2 regions of the Paenibacillus sp. UNC217MF genome follow, and region 1 is predicted to be linked to the other one. Evidence: riboswitches for the same ligand, from Rfam matches in the RefSeq annotation. Region 1 holds a riboswitch; the other holds the start of a gene.
What was found. A riboswitch is a leader RNA that binds a small molecule or an ion and turns the genes downstream of it on or off. The one in region 1 is predicted to bind FMN.
Positions count from the first base shown of each region.

Region 2: it holds a riboswitch for FMN, as region 1 does, so the genes downstream of both, ribD (bifunctional diaminohydroxyphosphoribosylaminopyrimidine deaminase/5-amino-6-(5-phosphoribosylamino)uracil reductase RibD) here and BP95_RS0104380 (DMT family transporter) in region 1, are expected to answer to the same signal.

Region 1 covers NZ_JMLT01000008.1:192,673-197,225, forward strand. The annotation lists gene BP95_RS0104365 (DUF1232 domain-containing protein) at 1-456, opposite strand, end outside; gene BP95_RS34460 (DUF3973 domain-containing protein) at 832-1,044, shown strand; gene ytaF (sporulation membrane protein YtaF) at 1,122-1,763, shown strand; gene BP95_RS0104380 (DMT family transporter) at 1,886-2,806, opposite strand; FMN riboswitch at 2,910-3,090, opposite strand; gene BP95_RS0104390 (GNAT family N-acetyltransferase) at 3,329-4,510, shown strand.
Region 2 covers NZ_KK366027.1:985,015-989,567, reverse strand. The annotation lists gene lysA (diaminopimelate decarboxylase) at 72-1,403, shown strand; gene BP95_RS0120480 (peptidylprolyl isomerase) at 1,615-2,052, shown strand; FMN riboswitch at 2,221-2,380, shown strand; gene ribD (bifunctional diaminohydroxyphosphoribosylaminopyrimidine deaminase/5-amino-6-(5-phosphoribosylamino)uracil reductase RibD) at 2,711-3,880, shown strand; gene ribE (riboflavin synthase) at 3,861-4,544, shown strand.

The DNA of each region.
Region 1 (4,553 bases):
GCAATATTGGGTGTACGTATCATTCAATTGATCGATAAATGGTCCCCAACCGCTTACTTCCTTCACCTTGGCATGGAAATTGTCGCGAATCATTCGATCTCCTTCATTGGTTTGCGCGTATTGCTCGTATTTATCCAGTTCTAGACGTACATGCTCCTTCGTGAATGGATAATCAAGCAGCTGTATGGACTTGAGTATGAATTGAAGGCTATCCTCCTGTAATTCATCTCCAATCGGTACCACTGGTACCGTGCTCAATTTGCCGAACTCGACGCCAACCGCCTCCATGAGCTGTTCAACGGGAATTGATAAATGCTTGGAAAATGAAGTTAGATGGTGTATCTTAGCGGGCTGCTTGCCGTTAATAATTCGAGAAATCGTAGCGGTATCCATTCCAGTCCGCTCCCCCAATTTGCGCATGGAGAGCGAATGCTCCTTCATCGATTTTTTCAACATGTCACCGAGTGGGTTGTTCTGTTCGATGGTTATCACCCCTTGTCGCAGTCATATTCTACTGCTCATTCTCGCTCTGTTTATGACATGTATATGCACAAGTTCGCCTAGCCTACCCCATAAATTTGACATCAACGTATGACCAAGTTTGAATGAGGAAGGCCACAGATGTAGACAGATAAGCATTCATTGCAACCACCTCAACACATCTCCCATCAGCATGCGGTTGATTCTTATCACAGGCCAATCAGCTTGCTGTTGATTTTTTTTCAACATTTCGGCGATTCCGGTTCACAACTCTCAACATCGTGACATATGATACCTCAACAGTGCTGCAAGCGGCACCGGATTATACCCACAATAAGGAGTTGAACAGCTATGTATTACTGCCTGCAATGTTCCAAAGTCCATCAAGAGGATGGCACATCGGTAGTATTTCGGAATGTGTTCTATGTAGATGAGATGAGCAAACGCAAATTCCAGCTTGGAGATTGTCATTCGAACCCCCCCCTGCCCTATTCAGCAGGAAGTGAGCATCAGCTAGTGTTCGTGCCTCCGAGGGAAACTGTGCTGCAGATGCTTCACGATTGACAGGACGGCAAATGACATTCAATAAACAACCATTTATTACTTCGAATCAAGGGAATTAACCAAGGGAGAGATTCATCATGCAATGGATTATGATTATAGGATTAGCAGTCGCTTCGAGTATAGATAATTTAGGGGTGGGAATATCGTACGGAATACGGAAAATACGAATTGGAGTGCTTTCGAATCTATTCATTTCGCTCATCTGCTTCATTTTCAGTATGGCCGGTCTCATGTTCGGTCAATGGATATCGCAGGTTCTTCCTGGTATACTGCCTACCTTGCTTGCCGCACTCATCCTGCTTATTGTCGGCATCCGCATTGTTCTACTGACCTCTCACCATGGCAGCTCGACGGAGACCACAGCAGTAGAAGCAAGCAGTGAAGCTAATTCAAGCTCTTCACTAGAACGAATGCTGCAGAGACCAGAGGAAGCGGATAAGGATAAATCGGGAACGATTAACTTATGGGAAGCAGCTGTGCTTGGTGTTGCACTGTCTGCCAATGCGCTTACAAATGGCCTAAGTGCTGGACTTATCGGATTATCACCGCTCGCCATATCCCTAACCGCAGCGATCGGCAGTTTTGTCACATTGTGGCTGGGTGCCGTGCTTGGGCAGAAGATGGCCAACATTCGCATAGGACGCTATACAGTAGGACAATTCAGCACGGTGCTAAGCGGAGCTATCATCATTCTTGTCGCTATCAATTCCTTCTTCTAACCTAACTAACATAAGAGACCCTGTCTGCTATGCGTTCAAGGCATAGCAGACAGGGTCTCTTATCATTTATGGAAGACGATTGACAGCAACTTCATTAAGAATCATTGCACTGCCACCGCCGATTAATTTTGTCTTGATACCATATACAACGCAATCCAGATGAGAACGAAGCCTGAAATTTGCGCTGCAGTGACCGCCTGATGGAACACGAACCAATTCATCATCATCCCTACCAATGGGAATGACAACTCAGCCAGAGTCGCATATGAGGCCTTGGTAGTCGATAGACCGCGATAATACAGCAAGAGACTAACCAATCCTGGAAGAAGAGCCTGCAAGAAGATGTAGAACGACAGTGTCCCCCATTCTGATGCGGCGAAATTCCAGCTTGGTGACTCCCATGATGTCAGCACGATGAGCAGAGGGAGTGCCATCAAAAATCGCAGCGATGTGACCGTCTCATATTCCATTCTGTCGAGAAGCAACCGTCCCATAACTGTGGAACCGCCCCATAGGAACGCTGCTCCAAGTGCCAATAGACTGCTGAAGCCAATGACTTCATTATAATGCCCAATTGGCAAAGACCATCCAAATGTCAATAAATACGTACCGATAATAGCAAGAATAAGCAGTAGCGAGAAGCGACGCGGAAGCGTCTCCTTCAACAACAGCCGCGCTAAAATAATTGCAAAGACTGGTTGCAGCTTCTGCAGCAGCAGTACGCCATTCGCATCACCATGTGCAAATGCTTCGGTAAACATAATGGTCGCTACTACTGAGCCGCCCCATGACAGGAACAGCAATGCCAGTACATGCTTCCATGTGCAGTTGCGCAGCTCTTTCCGGTGCATCCATAACACCGGGATCGCGTACAAGGCGAGCATCAGATGCTCAATCAATACAATTTGGGTCGAAGTCATAGACTCCATGACCCATACCCGGAACAGTGGGCCAATTCCCCACAGTGCCGCGCCCATCGCAACGAACCATACTCCTCTTGCGGAGCTGCTCATGCGTGTGTCGGCCTGGATACGATGTTCCATATTCAATAACCTCCAAGGTTGTTGAATATAGGATCTAGACATGCAGAAGAGAAAAATTCGCATTAGACCTGTTGTTGTATGCAGTTGTACCAAACAACGTGTGCGAGATCTTCTTCCATCCGGACTATACCGTCGGCCTTGGCTTTTCACCAAGTCAGTCGCTGTTCTTCCGTTCGATGCTTACATGTTACAAGTAACCGAGTAAGCGAACAACGAGTCGCGGGCTCGGGTGCAGCTGCACCCATACCGCCGGTCAGGAATTTCACCCTGCCCTGAAGATCCATATTCAATCCACATAGTAGCATGCTGTTGCTTCCTTGACATGCCCTGACTTCATTATATCTAGATTTTCAGATTGAGCAATATGACATTTCGCATTTTCATGAAAGTTTTCACCATTTGCATATATTACCATCCCGACTTTTCAATCGACCCTTCTTCATTCAATCGTTGCATCCCTGTCTATTTCATCTACAATAGATCATATACAGCGGCACAATCATTTATTGAGGGGGATTGTCAATGTCAATTGTCCGTTTGAGCAAGGAACAGTTTACTGAAGCCATATCGCTATCCGAGTATGCTTTCCAGTACAGCGTTGATCCTGAAGACTATGATAACTATTTGCATAAGTTGGGGAAACATGAGATTTTTGGTGTGTACGATGAAGGCAAGCTCGCTGCGAAGCTTCATATCCTTCCTTTTCACATCTATATCGGCCAGAATAAGCTGAAGATGGGTGGAATCGGTGGGGTTGCCACCTATCCTGAATTTCGACGCAAAGGATATGCCAAGCAATTGCTGCACCACTCACTGCGCGTGATGCAGGCCGCTGGAACTTCTATATCCATGCTCTATCCTTTCTCCATCCCCTTCTATCGCAAAGCAGGCTGGGAAGTATTCAGCGACCGCATGACTTGCCAATTTACCCGTCATGATCTAATTCCATTGAATCCTGAACTGGCAGGCATTGTTCGCCGCTTTACCAAGGATACGCATTCTACTGATATTGAAGCGGTATATGACGCATGGTCATCACAGCATTCAGGTATGGTCGTTCGCGATCACGAATGGTGGCTTGCTCACTATCATCATCGCACCGCGGCGGTCTACTATAGTGAGCATTCGCAGCCTCAAGGGTATATGTTGTATGAGATAAAAAATAATGCTATGCATGTACATGAATTCATGTGCGTTACAAGGGATTCTAGACAGGGGCTATGGAATTATATTTGTCAGCATGATTCTATGGTAGAGCAAGTAAATATGCGTCTTTGTGAGAATGAGCGCCTGTTTTTCGCCTTGAACCTTCCACGAATTGTGCGTACCATACAACCTTTTGTCATGGCACGAATTGTAGATATTACATTATTTCTACAGCAATATACGTTTGCACCTGTACCTGCACACCCTCCCCTCTCTCTGTACATAAGTGACGACCAGGCTCCGTGGAATAATGTAGTCATTCAATTTGAGAACGGGCAAGCTGCTATTCACTCTCACAATGAGAAGCAGGTTCGTACCACTGTCAACACGACCAACACCCTGTCCATGAACATTAGAGCACTCACAACTATGCTGCTAGGTTATCAGCGACCATGCGAATTATTCGATAACGGATTTATTGCAGGTTCCATCAACAGTATTGAAACTCTAGAGCAGTTCGTTCCGCGACTTCATCCATATATATCCGACGCTTTCTAAGCTAAGCGAGTAAGTAAGTATGAGCATTCATCTCCCAATGGCA
Region 2 (4,553 bases), on a different contig from region 1:
TTTTCACCAACAATTGGAACAACATGAGGGGATAGACATAGAAGATCGAGTGGGAGTGGGGAGAAATGACGATGTACTTACACGGAACGAGCAAGATTAATGGGGATGGACATTTAGAAATTGGCGGTTGCGATGTAACCGAATTGAAGCAGCAATTTGGTACTCCGCTTTATATTTTTGACGAAGCATTAGTCAGAGAACGCTGTGGACAATACATGGAAGCATTTCGCGAGTCAGGGTTAACCTTTCAGGTTGCATATGCAAGCAAAGCATTCTGTACAGCAGCAATGTGCCGGCTAGTCGACCAAGAGGGGCTGTCGCTGGATGTTGTATCGGAAGGGGAATTGTATACAGCCTTGCAGGCTGGATTCCCGGCCCAGCGAATCCACTTCCATGGGAATAATAAGACGCCCGAGGAGATCGAAATGGCGCTTGATGCCCGCATTGGCTGCTTTGTTGTTGATAATTTCACGGAGCTGAAGCTGTTGAATGCAATTTGCCAAGAACGCAATCAGTCCGTACCTGTGCTGCTCCGCGTTACACCAGGGGTTGAGGCACATACGCATGAATACATTTCGACAGGTCAGACGGATTCGAAGTTTGGCTTTGACATCGGCAATGGCACGGCGCTTGAGGCTGTGCGTCATGCGGCGGATGCAACTCATTTGGAGCTGCTGGGCATCCACTCGCATATCGGATCTCAAATCTTCGAAACTGAAGGATTCCAAATGGCGGTTGAACGCGTTGCACAATTTGCTCGTGGGGTGAAGGAACAGCTAGGGATCGCATTCCGGGTTGTGAACTTGGGCGGCGGCTTTGGCATCCGCTATGTAGAAGGGGATACGCCTCTGCATGTTCGCGATTATGTAAAGGCCATTACAGATGCTGTAAAGCAGCATTTTGCTGACATCGGAGAATGCTTGCCTGAAATTTGGGTAGAGCCAGGCCGCAGTATTGTTGGAGAAGCGGGAACAACACTGTATACAGTTGGCTCTGTGAAGGATATTCCAGGCGTGCGCAAATATGTAGCTGTTGATGGAGGGATGACCGACAACCCTCGACCAGCGCTGTATGAGTCTCGTTATGAGGCACTGCTTGCTAACCGTGCGACTAATGAGTCCACGGAGACAGTGTCGATAGCAGGAAAATGCTGCGAAAGCGGCGATATGCTGATCTGGGATGCTGTGCTTCCTGCCGTCCAGCAGGGCGATCTGTTGGCTGTGTCTTGCACAGGTGCGTACAATTATTCGATGGCAAGCAACTATAACCGTATTCCAAGACCAGCTGTCGTATTCGTGCACAACGGGGAAGCGGATATTGTTGTACGTCGTGAGTCGCATGAAGATATCGTGCGCAATGACTGCATTCCAGCTCGTCTGCGCAAGGAGCCAGCGCTGAAATAGTACGGGATGTGACGATTGCAAGATCCGCGGCAGCAGTTGAATTTCATATTCGAAGTTACACCAGATATGGAAACTATTACAACACCCAATCTTCTGTCTTGCCGTGGCATAACGATGAGGCAGAAATCGGGTGTTTTCTTTTTGTTATGAAATAACGTATAATCGGATGAGCAAGCGTGAGCATTGTACATATGGAAGGAGACGATACATGATGAGCAAATATGCATTGATTGAATTGGAAAAAGGCGGCACGGTGAAAATCCAGCTCCATGAGCAAGAGGCACCAGGTACCGTTGCAAACTTTGAGAAGCTGTCCAACGAAGGTTTCTATAACGGCTTGACATTCCACCGTGTTATTCCGGGCTTTGTAGCTCAAGGCGGTTGCCCGCACGGAACAGGTACAGGCGGCCCAGGCTACACAATCAAATGTGAGACAAAAGGCAACCCGCACAAGCATGAGCGTGGTGTACTTGCGATGGCGCATGCCGGCAAGGATACAGGCGGTTCCCAATTCTACATCACTTACGATGCATTCCCTCACTTGGATGGCGTGCATACGGTATTTGGCAAAATTGTAGAGGGCATGGAGCATGTAGATGCTGTTAAGCAAGGCGACAAGATGAAGCAAGTTACAATCGTGGAAGAATAGAAATAATTGAGGGAAGGCGTGTATGCAGCTTGGCTGCTGCACGTCTTTTTTATTTGAACGCAGCTGAATGTTCCATGCGGTGAAGCGACACAAGTTGCATTTTACCAGGTCAGGTGGTACACTTCTAAGTGCAACATCTTAGAAACTAATTTTATAGCAATACGAATGACAGACCTTCAGGGCAGGGTGAAATTCCCGACCGGCGGTGATGAACCTATTCTTGCGTGTGCAAGATGTTCTTAGTCCGTGACCCGGGTGGATTCGTCCACACGGTGGATCTGGTGCAACTCCAGAGCCGACAGTATAGTCTGGATGGGAGAAGGGGCGTCAGGAGAGAAGAACTCGATAATTAGTTCTTTCAAGTTCTTATTTTCACAATTTCATGAGCATTCCAGGCGAAATGGACGGCGAATACCTGCGTAAGCGCGAGGTTTTCTATTCATCTATCGTCGTATTTGACATATGCGAAATCGTTGCAGTTTGCTGAGAACATCCTTGTTGTCGGTTTTATTTGTCATATACAAATGGAAATTATGCTTATGTGCGACTATTGTGAAATTAAGTACATACCTGTAAGCTCAATCAATCATGCCCTTCGGAGGATCCGAAGGGCTTTTTTGCGTTAGCCTTGATCTGTTTGTGGAAAGGAGGATACCTAATGTCTGCTGTTATCAATGATGAACTGTACATGCAGCTCGCTGTGAACATGGCAGAGCAGGTGCTTGGACAGACCGATGTGAACCCTGCAGTTGGCTGTGTCATTGTGAACGAGGGACGAATCGTCGGTCTTGGAGCTCATTTGCGGCGTGGTGAAGGCCATGCGGAAGTCTATGCTTTACAGATGGCTGGTGAAGCGGCGAGAGGAGCGACTGCGTATGTGACCCTTGAGCCATGCAGCCACTATGGGAGAACACCGCCTTGCAGTCTGCGATTGATTGAAGCGGGAATTGCCCGTGTCGTGATCGCTTGCGTCGATCCGAATCCAGCGGTTGCAGGGAGAGGAATTGCTCTACTGAAGGATCATGGAATTGGGATAACGTTGGATGTGCTTCGGGAGAGAGGTCTCGCACTGATTGAAATGTTCGCTAAGCATATTACGACCGGCATTCCGTTCGTTACCCTCAAGACAGCAAGTACGCTGGACGGCAAGATCGCCACTTCGACTGGGGACAGCAAGTGGATCTCGAATGAGCGAAGTCGTGAACTCGTTCATTCGATGAGGCACCGTCATCAAGCGATTATGGTAGGCATAGGCACTGTGCTTGCGGATGATCCATCGCTGACAACACGTCTGTCGGTCCCTGGGGTAAACCCAGTGCGCTTGATTGTAGACTCGAAGCTTCGGATCCCTATGGACGCCAACGTCGTAACCGATCAAGCTGCACGAACCTGCATCTTCACAACTGCACGGGCAAGCGGGGAGAAGCGGCGTGAATTGGTGTCCAGAGGCGTAGAGGTTATCGAGTGCGGTGAAGGCGAGAAGGTAGACCTTCAGCAGATGATGGAATGGTGTGGCCAACATGAGATCGGATCCATACTCCTTGAAGGTGGAGGTCGATTGAATGGGGCGATGCTAGAGAAGAAGCTGGTCGACAAAGTTGCAATATTTATGGCTCCGATTGTCGTCGGCGGTCAGCATGCGCCTGGTAGTTTTGTGTTTGAAGGTGTAGAGAGGATGCAGGATGCATACCGGCTTCAGCATGTGGAGGTTGAGAAGCTCGGAGATAATATCTGCATCACAGGATATCCTTTCGGCAAGCGTGAGGTGGAGCATTTGACTCATTCCAGCATAAAGGAGGAGCATAGCAATGTTCACCGGACTGATTGAAGAAGTGGGCTCACTGCAGTCTGTGATGAAGCGGGGTGAGGCGATGGTGCTTCACATCCGAGCATCTAAGGTTCTAGATGGCATGAAGCTGGGGGACAGCATCGCTGTCAATGGTGTATGCCTGACATCAACGTCATATGATGGCACCTCCTTCATGGCGGATGTGATGCCGCAGACGTTTCGCCACACGAATTTGAAGGATTTAAGGCCGGGCGATCCGGTCAATCTAGAGCGTGCAATGGCAGCAGGCGGGCGATTCGGCGGTCATATTGTGCAAGGACATGTAGATGGTCTTGCAACGATTGTGGGACGAACAAGAGATGCGAATGCTGTCGTCATCGAATGTCGGGCGAGTCGGCCTGAGATGGCGAAATATATGATTCCACAAGGTTCTGTCACCATTGACGGCATCAGCTTAACCCTAACACGAGCAGAGCATGGAGAGTTTGCCGTATCGATTATTCCACATACGTTGGCACAAACCGCTCTTCAGCGCAAGCAGCCGGGTGATACCGTCAACATTGAATGTGATGTGCTTGGCAAGTATGTGGATCATTTGCTCCGGTATGGTAGATCGGGGCCGGAGAACGAGACAAAGGATTCGAATCGTTCTGGTTCTGGAGGTCTTAATGCAGCGTTTTTGGCAGAGCATGGTTTTATGTAATGGTGAAAG